2 regions of the Pseudomonas sp. F1_0610 genome follow, and region 2 is predicted to be linked to the other one. Evidence: predicted binding sites of a transcription regulator. Region 2 holds the regulator's gene; the other holds the start of a gene.
The links. The regulator LexA, encoded in region 2, represses DNA repair genes until DNA is damaged. The targets are predictions, from matches to a motif close to CTGTNTNNNNANACAG.
Positions count from the first base shown of each region.

Region 1: a site for LexA is predicted at 7,423-7,438, ahead of recN (DNA repair protein RecN). Genes of this name have one in related genera too.

Region 1 is NZ_JAZDRH010000004.1:20,594-30,961, forward strand. It holds gene carB (carbamoyl-phosphate synthase large subunit) at 1-486, opposite strand, end outside; gene leuE (leucine efflux protein LeuE) at 503-1,159, opposite strand; gene carA (glutamine-hydrolyzing carbamoyl-phosphate synthase small subunit) at 1,164-2,303, opposite strand; gene dapB (4-hydroxy-tetrahydrodipicolinate reductase) at 2,465-3,268, opposite strand; gene dnaJ (molecular chaperone DnaJ) at 3,437-4,567, opposite strand; gene dnaK (molecular chaperone DnaK) at 4,680-6,599, opposite strand; gene grpE (nucleotide exchange factor GrpE) at 6,723-7,274, opposite strand; gene recN (DNA repair protein RecN) at 7,460-9,127, shown strand; gene VQ643_RS03460 (GNAT family N-acetyltransferase) at 9,124-9,573, opposite strand; gene VQ643_RS03465 (YhdP family protein) at 9,578-10,368, opposite strand, start outside.
Region 2 is NZ_JAZDRH010000014.1:33,716-44,083, reverse strand. It holds gene VQ643_RS09305 (quinone-dependent dihydroorotate dehydrogenase) at 26-1,057, opposite strand; gene VQ643_RS09300 (DUF6685 family protein) at 1,267-2,115, shown strand; gene lexA (transcriptional repressor LexA) at 2,208-2,837, shown strand; gene sulA (SOS-induced cell division inhibitor SulA) at 2,849-3,337, shown strand; gene gltX (glutamate--tRNA ligase) at 3,395-4,879, opposite strand; gene VQ643_RS09280 (DMT family transporter) at 5,574-6,488, shown strand; gene uvrB (excinuclease ABC subunit UvrB) at 6,485-8,494, opposite strand; gene VQ643_RS09270 (amino acid aminotransferase) at 8,641-9,837, shown strand; gene VQ643_RS09265 (EAL domain-containing protein) at 9,892-10,368, opposite strand, start outside.

The sequences.
Region 1 (10,368 bases), on a different contig from region 2:
TACTTCATCTAATACGCCGTACGCTTCTTCCATGTTATGGGCAATGCCAGAGCGCGGACAGGCAAGACCAATATTGCGCATAGCGTTGTCAAAACGAGAGCGATCTTCGGCTTTATCAATGGTATCTGCATTAGCGCCAATCATTTCAACGCCAAATTTTTCTAACACACCATGACGCTCTAGATCTAACGCGCAGTTCAGTGCTGTTTGTCCACCCATGGTTGGCAAGAGTGCATCTGGACGTTCTTTTTCAATAATTTTTGCAACAGTTTGCCACTTGATAGGTTCAATGTAAGTAGCATCAGCCATTGCTGGGTCAGTCATAATGGTGGCAGGGTTTGAATTCACCAAAATAACGCGAAAACCTTCTTCACGCAGGGCTTTACAGGCTTGTGCACCTGAATAGTCAAACTCACAAGCCTGACCAATAACAATAGGACCTGCGCCGATAATGAGGATGCTTTTAATATCTGTACGTTTTGGCATGGGACTCTCGTAATAATCAGGACAAAGTAGCGGTTGCCAGCTTCACGCCAAAGCCGACGAACAAGGCGCCCACTCCAGTAGTTGCACCAGCAGCTAAGCGTTTACGCTGAGCAAACCATTGTGCAAGGCGGGCACCAGTAAAAATCAAGGAGCTTAAGTAAACAAAGCTAATCACTTGCAAAATAACGGCCAAAATCAAGAATGATAATCCTGGGTAGGCGTATTTAGGATCAACAAACTGAATGAAGAATGACACGAAAAATAAAATTGCTTTGGGATTAGACAAACTAAGCAAAAAAGCTTTTGTCAGTGGCTTAGCCACTACCTTAGGCACTGCTTTTAGCTCATCTATTGGCGCTGTTTGATACATTTTCTTCCAAACACCGCGCAACATATTTACCCCAAGCCACACGAGGTAAGCTGCACCTAAGCTTTTAATTAGGATAAATAGCACAGGAAATGTGTGTAGTAATGAAGCCACGCCTAAGGCGGTTGCTAGCATTAGTACACTATCACCTAAAAATACACCGCAGGCGGCTCGATAGCCTGCGGCGATTCCACGTTGAGCAGCCGTTGCCAGAACAAACAAGGAGTTTGGCCCTGGTAACAGAACAATAGCTATAGTACCTAGCAAGTAGGTCCATACGTCTGGGATACCAACGCCTGCTAACATGTGCTTAACCTAATTTAGCTTGCATTGCTTGAATAAAGCGATCAAACAACACACTGACGTCATTAGGCCCTGGGCTTGCTTCAGGGTGGCCTTGGAAACTAAAGGCAACTTTGTCAGTACGCGCAATACCTTGCAACGTGCCATCAAACAATGATTTATGGGTAGGTTTAATTGTTGCAGGCAAGCTATTTTCATCTACCGCAAAACCATGATTTTGACTAGTGATCATCACTACGCCTGTTTCTAGGTCTTGCACAGGATGGTTGGCACCATGATGGCCATTTGCCATTTTCATGGTTTTAGCACCAGATGCTAAAGCCAACAACTGATGGCCTAAGCAAATACCAAAAACAGGAATATCCGTTTCTAATATCTGCTTAATAGCGTTAATCGCATAGTCACAAGGCTCTGGATCACCAGGACCATTGGATAAAAATACGCCATCCGGCTGCATAGCTAATACTTCACTGGCTGGCGTTGTAGCAGGCACTACAGTCAAGCGACAACCGCGCGCCACCAGTAAACGTAAAATATTGCGCTTCACTCCAAAATCGTACGCTACTACATGAAAAGGTAAATCAGCAGCTGGAATTTCAGGATGGCTATCTGTTTTTAATACCCAAGGCGCACTACGCCACTCATAGGCGGTTTGCGTGGTCACTTCTTTGGCTAAATCCATGCCTTTTAAGCCAGAGAAACCGCGTGCTAATTCAAGTGCTTTTTCTTCAGTTGCGTTTTCACCTGCTAAAATACAACCATTTTGAGCACCTTTATCACGTAAAATACGTGTTAGGCGACGCGTATCAATGCCAGCGATAGCGACAACATTATGCTCTTTTAGGTAATCACCTAATGTCTGTTTTTCGCGCCAACTACTTGATAGCAAGGGTAAATCGCGGATTACCAAACCTGCCGACCATACATTAGAAGATTCTGCATCCTCAGGTGTTACGCCGGTGTTGCCAATATGCGGATAAGTCAAAGTGACTATTTGTTTGGCATATGATGGGTCTGTAAGAATTTCCTGATAGCCTGTCATGGCCGTATTGAATACCACTTCACCGACGGTTTGCCCGTCGACACCAATGGCTTCGCCGTGAAAGATGCTGCCGTCAGCAAGGGCGAGGATGGCTGGCTTAGTCAAGAAGACCTCCCGTATTTCGAGCCGTTTGTGCAGATTTTTTCCGCAAAAAAGCGGAATGACGTAGAGAAACATCATTCCGCTTTTTTATGAATTCATAAGCACACTTCTAGTGGATACACTAAAGCAGTAGTTTAGCCTACTTTTGCGCAAAGAAAAAGTTATCACCGTAAATTTAATACATCTTGCATATCATAAAGATCTGCCGGCTTCTCTTTTAGCCATACTGCAGCACGCACAGCGCCTTTGGCAAAGGTCATTCGGCTAGAGGCTTTATGGGTAATTTCAACACGCTCGCCATCTGCTGCAAACAATACTGTATGATCCCCTACAATATCGCCAGCACGTACGGTAGCAAAACCTATGGTTTCAGCTTTACGCGCCCCCGTTTGACCTTCTCGCCCATAAACTGCCACCTGCTCTAAATCACGGCCCAGCGCATTAGCCACAACTTCACCCATACGTAAGGCAGTGCCAGAAGGCGCATCTACTTTATGACGATGATGTGCTTCAAGAATCTCAATATCTACATCATTGCCTAATACACGGGCAGCAGTATCTAGCAGATTTAAACAAAGGTTTACACCTACACTAAAATTAGCAGCAAATACAATAGGAATTTCCTTACCGGCCTGAACAATGAGTTCACGTTCTTGTAGGCTAAAACCTGTGGTGCCAATAACCATCGCTTTTTTAGCTTGGCGGCAAATTTCAAGGTTTTTTAAAGTGACGCTAGGATGAGTGAAGTCGATGAGTACATCAAAATCATTTAAAACATCACGCAGATCAGCTACTAATGGTACGCTAATCTTACCTAAACCTGTTAGTTCACCGGCATCGGCACCAATTAAACTACTATCTGGTCGATCAATTGCTGCGGTCAATTCACCTGTTTCTGTTTGACACACTGCTTCAATAAGCGTTTTCCCCATGCGCCCAGCGGCGCCCATCACTGCGATACGTGACATTTGCTACACCTGTGATTATTTTTGCAAGGCGCTAAGACTACCAAAATAAAAAGCCAGTTTGCATATTAAATCACAAACTGGCTTTTTTCTTTTTAGCTAAACCCTAATGCTCGCTATTTGCAGCTATATTTTTTGCAATTTCAGCAAGAATCTAAAGGCAAAGTCTAATTACAGGTCGTTAAAAAAACGCTTCATACCTTCAAACCAGCCAGACGCACGTGGTGAATTACCATTATTGCCTTTTAAGGTGGAGCGAAATTCTTCTAACAATTCCCGTTGACGCTTATCCAGTTTTACTGGTGTTTCAATTACCGCACGGCAAAGCAAGTCACCTACCGTACTACTACGCACAGGTTTAACGCCTTTACCACGCAGGCGGAACATTTTTCCTGTTTGTGTGCCTTCTGGAATTTTTAGCTTTACTCGACCATCTAAGGTGGGCACTTCAATTTCACCACCTAAAGCAGCGTCAGCAAAGTTAATAGGAACTTCACAATGCAGGTTGCTTCCATCACGCTCAAAAATCTCATGTCGTTTCACATGCACAACAACATAAAGATCCCCCGCTGGACCGCCTTTGGCGCCTGCTTCACCCTCTCCTGCCAAGCGAATTCGATCGCCATTATCGACCCCAGCTGGAATTTTCACAGACAAGGTTTTATTTTCTTCCACATGACCATGGCCATGACAACTATTACAAGGATCTGTAATCATCTGCCCCGTACCATGACAGCGTGGGCATTCCTGCTGAACAGCAAAGAAACCTTGCTGCATACGCACTTGACCTACACCATTACAGGTTGCACAAGTGGTTGGTGAGGTACCTTTTTTAGCCCCTGAACCATCACAGCTTTTACAAACTACTGCCACTGGAATTTTAATAGTTTGCGTAGTACCGCGTACTGCTTCTTCCAGCGTTAACTCAATATTGTAACGTAAGTCGCTACCACGCTGCGGACCATTACGTGACGAGCGCCCACCGCCGCCAAAGAAATCACTAAAGACATCACCAAAAATATCTGAGAAGTTGCCACCAGCAAATCCACCTGCACCAGCGCCACCCCCCATATTTGGATCAACCCCAGCATGCCCATAACGATCATAGGCCGCGCGTTTATCTGCATCAGATAAAATCTCATAAGCCTCATTAGCTTCTTTGAATTTTTCTTCTGCTTCTTTGTTATCCGGATTGCGGTCAGGATGGTACTTGGTTGCTAAACGGCGATAGGCTTTTTTCAGTTCAGCCTCAGTCGCACCGCGCTCAACGCCGAGCACTTCATAATAATCACGTTTTGCCATAACTTTTACTCCGGATGACTTAACTATCTAAACGCGACAACGCGGGAGCAATGCCCCCGCGTTGAGTTGCTAGACAGCCGTAGTTGACTAGCAAGATAACTTCAGCGCAGGCTTACTTGTTATCTTTGTCTTTTACTTCTTCAAACTCAGCATCAACTACATCGTCATCAGCTGCTTTGCTTCCTTGAGCTTGTTCGCCACCTTCTTGCGGTTGCGCTTCAGCGTACATTTTTTGTGCTAATGGTGCACTAGCTTCTGATAAGGCTTGAACCTTAGCTTCAATCTCTGCTTTGTCATCGCCCTTTACTGCATCTTCAAGCGCTTTAACCGCTTCTTCGATTTTCGCTTTTTCTTCATCAGTAGCTTTATCGCCTGCCTCGGTTATCATTTTGCGCGTTGCATGCACTAATTGATCACCTTGGTTACGTGCTGCTGCTAGCTCTTCAAACTTGCGATCTTCTTCAGCATTAGCTTCTGCATCGCGAATCATTTGATCAACTTCTTCGTCACTTAAGCCTGAGTTTGCTTTAATGACGATAGACTGCTCTTTGTTTGTTGCTTTGTCTTTTGCTGATACGTTTAAAATACCGTTCGCATCAATGTCAAAAGTTACTTCAATTTGTGGCACGCCACGTGGTGCTGGCGGAATGTCTGATAGATTGAATTGCCCCAAAGACTTGTTCTGTGCAGCTTGCTTGCGCTCGCCTTGTAGCACATGAATAGTCACTGCATTTTGGTTGTCATCTGCTGTTGAGAAAGTTTGCGACTTCTTCGTTGGAATAGTGCTGTTTTTCTCAATTAGTACTGTCATTACACCGCCCATGGTTTCAATACCTAGCGACAGTGGTGTAACGTCTAACAACAGAACGTCTTTTGTATCACCTGCCAATACGCCACCTTGAATTGCCGCACCCATAGCAACAGCTTCATCTGGGTTTACGTCTTTACGTGGCTCTTTACCAAAAAACTCAGTTACAGTTTTTTGCACCAGCGGCATACGTGTTTGACCACCCACTAAAATCACTTCATCAATAGCTTTAGCATCTAAGCCTGAATCTTTTAATGAGGTACGGATTGGCTCTAAAGTGCGCTGTACAAGGTCTTCAACTAATGACTCTAGTTTGGCACGCGAGATAATCACGTTTAAGTGTTTAGGGCCAGTTGCATCGGCCGTAATGTAAGGCAAGTTAACATCTGTTTGCTGTGCTGAAGAAAGTTCGATTTTCGCTTTTTCAGCTGCTTCTTTTAGACGTTGCATTGCTAATGGGTCGCCTTTAAGGTCAACACCATTTTCTTTTTTGAACTCATCGGCTAAATAGTCGATTAAGCGCAAGTCAAAGTCTTCACCACCTAGGAAAGTATCCCCATTGGTGGCTAATACTTCAAACTGTTGAACACCATCAATATCAGCAATTTCAATGATAGAAACGTCAAAAGTACCGCCACCTAAGTCATACACTGCAATGGTGTGGTCACCTTTGGATTTGTCTAAGCCGTAAGCTAAGGCTGCTGCAGTTGGTTCGTTAATAATACGTTTAACATCAAGACCAGCAATACGACCGGCATCTTTAGTCGCTTGGCGCTGACTATCATTAAAGTAAGCTGGTACTGTAATAACAGCTTCAGTTACTTTTTCGCCTAGGTAATCTTCTGCTGTTTTTTTCATTTTTTTCAGCACTTCAGCTGAAATTTGTGGTGGTGCTAATTTGTCACCTTTCACTTCAACCCAAGCATCGCCATTGTCAGCTTTAGTGATGGTAAAAGGCACTAACTTAATATCTTTTTGCACAACCTCTTCGTCAAAACGACGACCAATCAAACGCTTAACCGCAAATAGCGTATTTTTTGGATTAGTTACTGCCTGACGTTTTGCAGACTGACCGACAAGCACTTCACCATCGTTGGCATAAGCAACAATAGATGGAGTAGTACGCGCACCTTCTGCGTTTTCAATAACTTTTGTAACACCGTTTTCAAGCACGGATACACAAGAGTTAGTTGTACCTAGGTCAATACCAATAATTTTTCCCATGATTAACTCTCCGAAACTCTTTGAAGTACACAGCCTAAATTTCTTTTATGCTGCGCCATTTAATCTTGCTTTAATAAATATGGGCTGGTTTTTATATTTCAAGCCCTACTGCTAATTGCTCTATTAAACTGCTTGGCTTACGACAACCATCGCTGGACGCATAACTCGCCCATTAATTAAATAACCTGGCTGGAAAACCTGTAACACGCTATTAGGTTCCATATCTGCACTTGGTTGAATAGAAACAGCATTATGCTGCTCTGGATTGAATGGCTCACCTAATGGGTTAATTTGTTCAATATTGTGGCGCTTTAAGGTGTCTAAAAAGAGCTTTAATGTTTGCTCCATACCTTCACGCACCGCTTTATTGGCTTCATCTTCAGCATTCGTCATAGCCAAGCCACGCTCAAGTGCATCAACCACTGCTAGTAAATCATTAGCGAACTTTTCTAGCGCAAACTTATGTGCTTTTTCTACATCTTGATCAGCGCGACGGCGAATATTTTGAATTTCCGCTGCAGCGCGTAATTTACTATCGGCCAACTCACCTTCTAACTGAGCTACACGCTCTGCTAAGTCTTCAGTTGGTGCTTGCTCTAGCTCTTCTACGTCAGCTTGCTGTGCTGAACTTTCTGGCTCAACTAGGTTTTCTTCGTGATTTGTTTCGTTAGTCATGTGTGCTCCTATGTGCAACGTCTTTTGGCACTTGGCTGGTTATATGGGGATGAGCTAGCCTAGCTTCAAGAGACAACATCAAAAATGTGGACTATTTTTATTTTTTACATAAAGCCAAGAGAAACTATTGCCAAAACCTATATTTTAACTGTATAAATGAACAGCCATTAATTTGGAGAACGGCTATGCTGGTACAACTGACCATCACTAACTACGCTATCGTTGATCATTTAGAATTAGAGCTTTCCTCAGGCATGAGCACCATTACGGGCGAAACAGGTGCGGGTAAATCTATTATGCTCGATGCTCTCGGTTTGGCATTAGGTGATAGAGCAGAGGCTGGAATAGTCAGACCCAATGCAGATAAAGCCGAAATTAGTGCTACCTTTGACTTAAAAGATATTCCAGAAGCTAAAGCATGGCTGGCAGAACGCGATTTAGCTGCAGAAGAGTCGTGCATTCTACGTCGTGTTATTACCCCGGAAGGCCGTTCCCGCGCATATATTAATGGTAGCAGCTGTACCTTAGGCGACCTTAAAGCCTTAGGTGAACACTTAATTGATATTCATAGCCAGCATGAGCACCACTCACTGCTCAAACCAGAAACCCATCGCCGTTTACTTGATGAGTTCGCCACCACCAGCCAACTAGCCAGTGAAGTAGCTCAACTGGCCAATCAATGGCGCAGTTGCAAAGGTAAATTAGAGCAACTTACACAAAGCAATGAACAACAACGCGCACAACACCAGTTACTCAGCTATCAGCTAGAGGAACTTGATCAACTTAGCCTAGGCGAGAATGAGTTAGACGAGCTAGAAAACGAGCATCGTACCCTGACCAACGCTGTTGGTTTACTGCAAAACTGCCGTCAAGTGATTGAGCTCTGTAGTGAGAATGATAGCGCCAATGTATTAAGCATTCTAAATACCTGCTTGCATCGTTTATCCTCCATGCAAGGCGCCCCCCAAGCTTTAACTGAGGCAACCAACCTAATCGCCAGTGCACAAATTCAAGTTGAGGAGGCTGTTGGCGAGCTAAATCGCTTTTGTGATCACTTTGATGCCGATCCTGAACGCCAACAGTGGATAGAGGCACGCTTAGATGCTATTTATAGCTTAGCACGTAAGCATCGCGTGCAGCCGCATGAATTAAACCAACTCCAACAGGACTTGTTTACTCAATTAGAAGCCTTGAATGCTGACGACAGCCAACAAGAACAGCTCAACATACAGGTAGAGGAGCTGGCTAAAAACTATCAGAAACAAGCTGAAAAACTGAGTCAAAAACGCGGTCAAGCTGCCAAAAAACTCTCTGACGCAGTGCAACAGCAAATGCAAAAACTGGGTATGCCAGGAGGGCGTTTTACTATTGAGCTAAATCGCACAAAAACTATCCAGTTAGATCCTAATGGCTTAGAAAGTATTGAGTTTCAAGTAAGTGCCAACCCTGGGCAGCCTTTACGTGCATTAGCTAAAGTAGCTTCTGGTGGTGAGTTATCCCGTATCAGTTTAGCGATTCAAGTTATTACAGCTCAAACCTCACGGATTCCCAGCCTTGTATTTGATGAGGTGGATGTGGGTATTGGTGGCCCTACGGCTGAAATTGTTGGCCAACTATTACGCCAATTAGGGGAGCGCGGGCAAGTATTAACTGTAACCCATCTACCTCAAGTTGCCGCTCAAGGTCATCAGCACTTATTTGTACATAAGAAAAGAGAGAAAAACTCTACCAGTACTGCTGTTAGCCAGCTTACTGACGAGCAACGCGTAGAAGAAATAGCGCGTATGCTTGGTGGCATTGAGTTAACAGATGAGTCTTTGGCACATGCTAAGCAGTTATTACAGCGCAACTAATTAAAACGAAGCACCAAGCGCAACATATCTTGGTGCTGAATTCCATTTTCCCAAATAGGCTCTGGATAGTTATCTAGAAAAAAGTTCTTTTCTATTCTATCAACGCGAAAACCATGGCGCTGATAAAAGCTTAGTTGATGGCCAAAAGTACCTGTACCTAGCTCAAGCTCAGTTGCTCCTAACGCTTTAATATCCGCAATAACAGCTTTTAGCAATAAAGCACCTATGCCTTTTTGTTGCTGGTTTTCCGCGATCGCAATATTCATTAATTCATAGGTATGCTCAGCAATAGGTAAGGCTGCAGCTACACCTAAACATTGCTGGTTTTCCTCAACTACCCAGCAAAGACTTTTCGCTAAATAGCCTTGTACCTTCTCTAAATTAGGGTCTGCGATAAGCAACAACTCAATAGGCGCTTGCTCTGGTAGGACTTGTTTGACTTGCATTGCTCTATTTTTTCTCTTTTTCCAATAACTCGGGCTTAATATCTGGATTATCCCAATTACCTTTAATGCTGTAATTAACAGTAGCTACACGACCTAGTTTATCGCCTATGAGCTTGTCTACCACAAAAATAGCGCCCCCTACAGCCGGAGCGCCGGCAATGATAGCGGCAATAGATAGGTTGTTAGATACCGGCAAGGTCACACCTAGCCGCCCATTTATCTGCTGTGTATGTAAATTAATGCTGCCAGCCAAGGTTAAGTCGCTAGAGGGGCCACTAATATGTGTAGCTTGGCGTGTCGTATAAACGCCATACTGCGCCTGTAAGGATAACTTGGCTTTATCATATGCTAGGCCTTTACCGAAAATATCACGAAAATCTAGCCGTAAACGCCGCCCTATAGAATCAAAGTTTAATAAACCAAAAATACGCAACGCTTGGGCGCTACCTTCAACACGCTTTAATATGCCATTGCTAAACTTTGCATCGACCACACCTGAAAAATTTTCTAATGCGAAGTCTTGAGGGGAGCCTGGCCAATTACCTGTAATAGCTACACTAAAACCTTCACTGGTTAAGGAGTCAACATAACCCCAACGTTTGAGGATATCTCCCACATTAGCGCCTGACAGGGTTCCTGAGAACTGTGTTTTTGCTTTTTTAGCCCTACCATCCCAAGTAATGGCTCCTGATAATAATAAGCCCTTTAAATTGACAGCTAGGTCTGTAACTTTAATACCTGTTTTAGTTGGCCTTGCCTTGAGTGAAATATCGCTAATTATACTGTTATCTGCTA
Region 2 (10,368 bases):
GCTAAATTAGCTGCCTTTCTATGACTTAAAATTTTCGAGCTGGCTGCTTTGCAATCGCATCTACAGATTGGCGAATTAAGTCAGGCCCTTGGTAAATAAAGCCTGAATAAATTTGCACTAAACTCGCTCCAGCTGCAATTTTTTCAGCAGCATGCTGCCCTTCAGTTATTCCCCCTACCGCAATAATTGGCAGTTTCCCCTTCAAATTCTCTGCTAGGACACTAACAACATGCGTGCTTTTATGCCGTACAGGAGCGCCAGACAAGCCACCTGTTTCATTGGCATACGCCATACCTTCCACACCAATACGCTCAACCGTTGTATTAGTAGCAATGACAGCATCCATACCTGTCTCTAGCAAAATCTGTGCAACCTGTTGAATTTCCTCGTCGGTCATATCAGGGGCAATTTTTATCGCAATAGGCACGTGACGCCCATACAACGAAGTAAGATAGGTTTGCTTGTCGTGTAGGGTTTCAAGGAGTTGACGTAATACGTCGCCAAATTGCAAGGAACGTAAACCTGGGGTGTTAGGTGAGCTAACATTTACAGTGACATAGCTGGCATAACCATAGACTTTTTCCAAGCAATACAAATAGTCTTCAGCAGCCCGTTCTACGGGGGTACTAAAATTTTTGCCAATATTAATTCCTAATACACCACGGTACTTTGCTGCCTGTACACGCTGCAACAAATAGTCCACACCTTTATTATTAAAGCCCATGCGATTAATAATGGCTTGCGCTTGTGGCAATCTAAATAGTCTAGGTTTAGGATTACCTGGTTGTGCCCGTGGTGTAACTGTGCCTATTTCAATAAACCCAAAGCCCATTTGTGACAGACCATCAATTGCTTCGCCATTTTTATCAAGTCCAGCGGCAAGGCCTACAGGGTTGGGAAACTGTATCCCCATCACATTTACAGGACAAGCGGGAACTTTCTTTGATAAAAGAGGGACAATACCTAGTCGCCCAGCGGCTCCAATTAAGTCTAGTGATAACTCATGAGATGTTTCAGGGGAAAACTTGAATAATAAATTTCGCGCAAAGCTATACATGGCAAGAGGCATCAATGGTGAATATAAGAAAGAAGGATAAGTATACTAAAATCTTTGGCTACTTCGCATTTTTTACAAAATAAGCCTAATTTTAGCGTGGCTTTTTTATATATTTCGTGAGCGAGCTCAGATTTGTACTGAGTAAAACAGTTAAACTTACACTGCACAATGGAACTATGCAAAAAATTGATGGAGGAATAGGCAGTACTATGTTGCAATCAATACTACGTCTAACAACAAAATTGACGCGGCGTGGTCAGTCAGCCAGTTTTTATAAACAGCTTGAAGAGGCTGTTGATCTCCCCTATGCCCCACTTTTTGCTCCTAAGTTTGATATTTTTCTACCTAGGTGCATTGCTATTCAACGTCTAATCCAATTGCCTAGTAATGGCTTATCAGGTCCTGTACAGCAAGATAAAGAGCAGGCTTACAATTATTTAAAGCATATTGTGACTACCACTACAGTAGAAAATCCTGTGTTTTCTATTGCTGATTTTGATGGCATTAATTGCCCTCCAGTGATACCTGAACTGGCCAATAGTCTTCAAACCTTTTCTAAAAGCTTTTACTGTCGTGATGCACGCATTTTAAGCTACAAGGATTTTGAAGCTGCTTTAAAATTATGCTTTGTTGATAAATATACACCTATTACTGTTGAGCAAGTTGGCTGGCTAAATGACAGCTATTTTTGGAATGCACGCCCCAATGCTAGTTTGGCCCATTTTGTTTGCGCACAAAATTATGCTCGTTTACGTAAGCTTGACACCGCAGTGCCTGTTATTATTCAAAAACATAGCATTAACGCCATTGCACTATCCCAGCTAAAAGCAAGTTATCACATTATTTCAATGCCACATGAGACCTGGAGTCATCCTGCTTTTATGTCGTTTTTAATCAAATGTGAACTGCCATATGCCCGCCTAGCTATTAGCCGCGCTCCCTATCCGTATATTGAATGGCTTCTGTTGCCACGTAACCATAGCCACTCCAATTTATTGGCTGAAAGCTTACTTGAAGCTGGAGCACCCGACGTTATGGCTTACCTGCAAAAACTTTAGGCTACCTTTCATCCTGATTTACACTCAGTACTTGCCATTTGCTATTTACTGTATATAATCACAGTCAATGATTAAAAATACAGAGTACTGCCATGATCAAACTGACTAAACGCCAAACGGAAATTTTAAATTTCCTAAAGGACTGGATTGAAACCAATGGTTTTCCTCCAACTCGTGCTGAAATCTCCAAAGAACTTGGCTTTCGCTCTCCTAATGCCGCAGAGGATCATTTAAAAGCATTGGCACGCAAAGGCGCTATAGAAATGACCCCTGGTGCTTCACGTGGTATTCGTATTACTGAACCGTTCGACGATGAGCCTGTAACATCTTTAGCCAGTAATGATAATGAGCTTCCTATTATTGGCCGTGTAGCCGCTGGTAGCCCTATCCTTGCGGAACAACACATTGAAAGTACGTGCAAGATTAACCCTGATTTTTTTCATCCTCAAGCTGACTATTTGCTACAAGTACGTGGTATGAGTATGAAAAACATCGGTATTTTTGATGGCGATTTACTCGCTGTACATACCACTAGAGAAGCACGTAACGGCCAAGTCATCGTAGCCCGCATAGATGACGAAGTTACGGTAAAGCGCTTTAAACGTGAAGGTAATACCGTATGGCTTTTAGCTGAAAACGAAGAGTTTGCGCCTATTAAAGTTGATTTAACTTCTCAAGAATTTGTCATTGAAGGCTTAAGCGTGGGCGTTATTCGCCGATAAGGAGAACAGCTATGCAATTTCAAACAGCAACCCAACATGCTCAGTTACCGTTATTTGCTTCTTTTAATACATCTGTATCGCCTGCGGTTTCTGTTGTACGTAAAGCTTCTCCTGAAACAGCTACTAATGCCTCAGATTTTTTTAGTGAAATCAGTTTACAGGGCAGTGAACATCAGTGTTTGCACTTATTAGCGCCTATGTTGCGCGCACTAAGTGAAGAACAAGGTGAGCGTTGGCTAACATTTATTTCCCCACCCGCTGCACTAACCCAGCAGTGGTTACGCGATGCAGGGTTAAACCGTGAGCGGATATTAATTCTACGCCCAAGCGGCTTACAAAGTAGTCAAGAATTAGCCTGTGAGGCATTGCGTTTAGGCAAAAGCCATACTGTTATTAGCTGGCTAAACCCTTTAGTACCTAGCGCCCAACGCAAGCTTATTCGAGCAGCTCGCTTAGGCGAATCGCAAAGCCTAAATATTAAGCATCCCTTCTCAATCTAAGCACCCTACTTAGATTGATTACCGCACAGTGCTGCAAAGCATTGTGCGGTTTTTTTATTAGCCTAATGTTTGGCTATATTGTTTTTCCCACTCTTTAGTTTCTTTTTTAGAAACGCCGCCTAGAACCTCTAAAGCCTGACGCAAACGAAAGCGTGTAATATCAGGCCCTAAAATTTCCATAGCATCCAATACAGAAACCGAGCTGGCTTGCCCACTGATAGCGACAAACATTAAAGGCATAATGTCACGGAGTTTCAATTCAAGTGCAGCACCAACAAGATTAATACATTCTGTAATGGCGTCTTTATTCCATTGGCGCAAGGCTTCCAGTTTCCAAAGCACAAATTGCATTGTTTGGCGTACTTGTGCTTCGTCTAGTTTCTTATGTGCATACTGTTCTTTGCTGGTTTGTACTTGACCGCTAAAGAAAAATCCCGCTAAAGGTGCAATTTGGCTAAAGTTTTCAACTCGACCTTGAACATGAGGCGCAATTTTCATCAAATGTTCAGTATTGAACGCCCATTTCTGAACCTCTTTAGCAAAGTCTTCTACACTTAAATCACGTACCCATTGTCCGTTTAGCCAAGATAGTTTTTCCAAATCAAAAATAGGGCCGCCTAATGAAACACGATTAATATCAAAGTGCTCAATCATTTCATCTAATGAAAATTTTTCACGCTCATCTGGCATTGACCAGCCCATGCGTCCTAAGTAGTTCAATAAGGCTTCTGGCAAATACCCCATATCACGATAGAAGGTAATACACGTAGGATTTTTACGCTTAGAAAGTTTGCTCTTATCGGGGTTGCGCAATAATGGCATATAACAAAGCTCTGGTTGCTCCCAGCCAAAATACTCATAAAGCTTAATGAGTTTTGGTGCTGAGGGTAGCCACTCTTCGCCTCGTAACACATGGGTAATTCCCATTAAATGGTCATCCACCACATTGGCTAGGAAGTAGGTGGGCAGGCCGTCAGCTTTCATTAGTACCTGCATATCCATACGATCCCAGCCAATTTCAACTTCGCCGCGCAACATGTCTTTTACGACACAGACGCCTTCAGTGGGGACTTTCATACGTATTACATGAGATTCACCCGCCGCTACTCGCCGTTGCGCTTCACCAGCTTCAATATGCATGCAATGTCCATCATAACGAGGCGTTTCCTTATTGGCCATTTGCTCAGCACGTACAGCATCAAGGCGTTCAGATGAGCAAAAACATGGAAAAGCATGCCCTTTATCTACTAATTCTTGGGCATATTTTTTATAAATAGGCGCGCGCTCACTCTGTCTATACGGGCCATGCGGACCACCTATATCAGGACCTTCATTCCATTCAATACCTAACCAACGCAGCGCTTGATAAATTTGTTCTTCCGATTCACGCGTTGAGCGTACTTGATCAGTATCTTCAATACGTAAAATAAATTCACCGCCATGCTGACGCGCAAAGCATAGGTTAAATAAAGCAATATAAGCAGTGCCTACGTGTGGATCACCAGTAGGAGAAGGAGCAATGCGTGTACGAACCGTGGCCATGAAAGTTCTCAATAAAACGAAAATAAAGTGTTATCTTAACAAAGCCTTGCGCCTCACTGCTAGTTTCCTCATATAGACTTGTTAAACCTAATGACTTTTTACATTAACAAAGGCTTAAGGCTTTTATACTTTAATTGAAAACTAGATTGCCCCATAGATTTTGTTACACTCTTGAGTATCAACAAAGAATACCCTGCTCAAAACAAGCTGCTGTGATTTTGTATAGAACTTAATTCTTTCAGCGCATTGCAGCTAAAGAAATTCGTTATCTAGCAAGCTCTCCAATCTAACCCTTATGTTTTTTTAACGAGAAGTTTTAATCACTATAAATCAATGGCAGTCATACTTAGATGACAACTTGCTTCTACATGCTGGTTAAAGGAGCCAAGCCACTCCGCATCCAAACAGATGATTTCCTTTAAGCTGAGTAAGTAAGATTGCAAGAACCAAATGTATAAGATTATAAAAATCACTTGTAGCAGCAGCTAAATTCAAGTTTTACCTTTGCTAGCTTAGGGTCGCAAACTTTCACTGCTTTGCTGTCTTTTGTTCTAAAACCTTCACAAAGTGCTCAGACAGATCAAAGCGACTTGGTTTAAACAGCTTGTAGCTCTTTACTGTTAAAGCCTTAAGCTAGTATTAGTAGCAAAAAACTTACAAAGCAGTAAACTATGGCTTTACCTAAAGTATTGCTATGAACCTATATAAACCTAGTCCTACAGCACTTATTATTATCTCTTTTGCTGCTGTTTATTTGGGCTGGGGTACAACTTACCTTGCCAACCACTTTTTATTGGAAGAAATCCCGTCTTTTGTCATTGGCTGTATCCGTTTTGGGTTAGCGGGTAGCCTTGCCTTAATTTGGGTGATTGTTCGCGGGCAATTTCGTTTGCAAAAAAGTGACATCATTAGTGCATTAATTGGTGGATTAATGCTCATTGCCGTTGGCCAAGGTGCGCTCATTTATGCCAACCAATTTATTGCAACAGGCATGGTTGCCATGTTATGTACAGCGCTGCCACTGTGGAGCGTTCTACTAGAATGGTGCTTAGGTGATCGCCCACCAGTTAAAACCTTAATTGGCTTACTCATTGCCATGCTAGGTATTAGCTTACTGGTCGGCAACACTTTTGGTGAGACTACAGGCTGGCAGCAATGGTTTGCCATGGGGTTAGTACTAGGCTGCACTTTGCTATGGGCAATGGGAGGTTGGTTACTAGGAAAACGGCCGCCCTTTCGTTCTAATTGGCTAGGAATGGCCTTGCAGATGCTAGTAGGTTCCTGTGCTCTCGCTATTTTAAGTAGCTTACATAACGACTGGGAAAAATTCAGCTGGCAAGCACTTTCTGCTCAAAGTTGGTGGTGGATGGTCTATTTAGTATTGCCTGTTAGTTTAGGTGTGTTTCCTGCGTATTATTGGTTATTACGCAATGTTCGCTTAAGCACAGTGTCCACCTTTGCATTTGTAAACCCTATGGTGGCCTTATTATTAGGCTGGCTGGTGCTTGACGAGCAATTAAACACCAGCGCTTTATTAGCCTGTGCTATTACCTTAAGTGGGGTGGTTTTGTTAATTCTTGGCCGATCAAGGCGCAAACCTCTCAATTAAAGCGTAAGTAGTACATCACGCAGCTTACTAATTTCATCACGCCATAAAGCAGCTTGTTCAAACTCAAGATCACGAGCAGCTTTAAACATCTGCTCTTCAAGCTGTTTAATCCGTTTCTCAACCTGAGCTGGTGTTTGCAAGGCGGCATAATCACCTGCATCTTCGGCTACTTTGGCTAGTTTTCTACGTTGATTACGCGCCCCAGGAACAACAGCACCCTCCATAATGTCACGTATATCTTTGACTACGCCTTTAGGTACTATGCCATGTGTTTGGTTAAAGTTAATTTGTTTCGTTCTACGGCGATCCGTTTCATCTATTGCCCGTTGCATAGAGCCTGTTATATGGTCAGCATACAAAATAGCCTTACCATTTAGGTTACGAGCCGCCCGTCCTATGGTTTGAATTAATGAGCGCTCTGAACGTAAAAAGCCTTCTTTGTCTGCATCTAATATAGCAACCAAAGAGACCTCTGGCATATCCAAGCCTTCTCGCAATAAGTTGATGCCCACTAACACATCAAAGACTCCCATGCGTAAATCCCGAATAATTTCTACCCGTTCTACTGTATCAATATCAGAGTGTAAGTAGCGCACTCGCACCTCATGACTACTTAGGTAATCGGTTAAATCCTCAGCCATACGCTTAGTTAACGTAGTAACTAAAATGCGTTCATTTACAGCTACACGTTGGTGAATTTGTGATAACAAGTCATCCACCTGAGTAGACGCTGGACGAATTTCTATTTCTGGGTCAATTAATCCTGTTGGACGTACTACCTGCTCGACTACTTGCCCTGCATGCTCAGCCTCATAGGGGCCTGGGGTGGCTGAGACAAAAATAGTTTGCGGGCTAATCGCTTCCCACTCCTCAAAACGCAGTGGTCGATTATCTAAAGCAGAGGGTAAACGAAAGCCATATTTGACTAAGTTTTCTTTGCGTGAGCGGTCGCCTTTATACATAGCGCCTACTTGCGGCACACTAACATGCGACTCATCTATCACTAATAATGCATTATCTGGCAGATAGTTATATAAGGTTGGCGGTGGCGCACCTGCTGGCTGCCCTGATAAATACCTTGAGTAATTTTCAATACCACTGCAATAACCCAGCTCTAACATCATTTCCATGTCAAACTGCGTACGCTGCTCCAAGCGCTGCGCTTCTACTAGCTGATCGTTCTCACGCAAATAGCAGAGGCGCTCAGCCAGTTCTTCACGTATACCATCAACGGCAGCTAATAATTGTTCTCGTGGCGTGACATAGTGTGTTTTAGGGTAGAACGTAAAGCGTGGTAATTTGCGAAAAACCTCTCCTGTGAGCGGATCAAAAGCACTGATACTTTCAATTTCGTCATCAAACAATTCCACGCGCACAGCTTCTAGCTCAGACTCAGCTGGAAAGATATCAACCACATCACCACGCACGCGAAAAGTAGCTCGTGAAAAATCTATTTCATTACGGGTATATTGTAATTCAGCTAAACGCCGCAAGAGTTCACGCTGATCCATACGATCACCACGGTCTAGATGCAGCATCATTTTCAAATAGGTTTCTGGGCTACCTAAACCATAAATGCAAGATACTGTAGCGACAATAATAGTATCAGGCCGCTCTAACAGTGCCTTAGTAGCGGATAAACGCATTTGCTCAATATGATCATTGACTGAGGCATCTTTCTCAATAAAGGTATCTGAGGCGGCTACATAGGCTTCTGGTTGATAGTAATCATAGTAAGAAACAAAGTACTCAACAGCATTTTCAGGGAAAAAACTTTTAAACTCGCCATAGAGCTGTGCTGCTAAGGTTTTATTGGGTGCCAAAACTAGCGTTGGCCGTTGTACTTGCTGGATCACATTCGCGATGCTAAATGTTTTACCTGAACCTGTAACACCCAACAATGTTTGATGAGCTAGCCCTGCTTCAATACCCATGACCATTTGCCGAATGGCCTCAGGCTGATCACCGGCTGGGGTATAGTTAGTTACCAGTTTAAACTGCGACATGCCAACTCCTGCACCACTAAATCTCGAAAAAATGCAACTCGTACTCGCTAAATATGCGTGACTATAATACTCTTAGAAACGTTCTGCGTCCTAACCTATTCTGCGACGCGTTGTTCCCTATTAATTAAACTGTCGAGCTGCCGAACATGAGTCTGTTCTCTGCCGTCGAAATGGCGCCCCGCGACCCAATTTTGGGTTTAAACGAAGCCTATAACGCTGATTCGCGTGCGAATAAAGTAAACTTAGGCGTTGGTGTGTATTACAACGAAGAAGGTCGTATTCCTGTACTTCGTGCTGTAGCCACCGCTGAAAAAGCTTTAGCTGAAACTAATAGCCCACGCGGTTACTTACCTATTGATGGTATTAACACCTATGACAGCGCTGTGCAAAAGTTACTATTTGGTAACAATAGCCAATTAATTACGGATAAACGCATAGTCACCACGCAAGCTGTTGGTGGCACTGGCGGTTTAAAAACAGGGGCTGATTTTTTAAAGCAACTAACACCTAATGCTAAAGTAGCTATTAGCAGCCCTAGCTGGGAAAACCACCGCGCATTATTTACCAATGCTGGGTTTGAAGTGGTTGAATACCGTTATTACAACGAAAATACGCATAATGTTGATCGTGAAGGTTTTTTCGCTGATCTAAAAGCACTTCCAGAAGGCACTATTGTTGTGCTGCATGCGTGCTGCCATAACCCTACTGGAGCAGATTTAACGCTTAACGATTGGCAAACTGTATTAGATATTTGCCAAACACGTAAACTTATTCCTTTTATGGACATAGCCTATCAAGGTTTTGCCCAAGGCCCTGATGAAGATGCTGCCCCTGTTCGCTTATTTGCTGAATCAGGCTTACGCATTTTTGTTTCTAGCTCATTTTCTAAGTCTTTTTCATACTATGGTGAGCGCGTTGGTGCTTTATCCATTGTATGTGCTGATGCTGATGAAGCAAAACGCGTACTCTCGCAGGTCAAACGTGTTATTCGCACCAATTACTCCAACCCTCCTACTCATGGTGCGCGTATTGTTAGCAATGTGCTAAATAATCCTGAATTAAAAGCGCTGTGGGAGGAAGAACTCACAGAAATGCGTGTGCGTATTCGTACCATGCGCGAGCTTATGGTAAAAAAACTCGCAGAGAAAGGCGCTAAACGTGACTTTAGCTTTGTTATGCAACAACGTGGTATGTTTTCTTATTCTGGATTAACTGCTGATCAAGTTGAACGGTTACGTACGGAATTTGGTATTTATGCTGTAAACACAGGTCGAATCTGTGTAGCTGCGTTAAATATGAATAATATTGACCTCGTAACTGACGCTATTATTGCTGTTTTGTAAACTCGCTAATAGACAAAAGGGCTATCTTAGATAGCCCTTTTTTGCATCTAGATATCAACTATTTTGCATATACTCACGAATAAAGGCGGTATAAAACACTCTTTTTCCCACGATAACTTTTGAAAACGACAAGCTACAGTCTTTATAAGTTCGGTCCTTACGCATAATTTTTAAAGTACGCCTTTGCCCACGATATTGGGCTGTAGTATGGCGGTTTTCAGACACAAAGGAATCAAACTCCTGTTGTAAGCTCTCTGGCACTAAATGATGCATTGACTGAGCTAAAATCTCATGCTTTGCATAGCCCCATAAATTTTCAGCGGCTTGATTAAAAATAATTACTTGGTTCATTTCATTAATAACTACTACAGCATCAATTGCCTGCTCTAAGGTTTGCATGAATAACTGATAGTTTTCCTCTGGTGTAGCACGCAATAGCATGCGTTGTAAGCTGCTAGCAGCTGTATCAATTTGGGCATTATTAATTAGGATTTCTGTAGCTTTATCGGCTGTCAGTGGCCGCCCCAATAA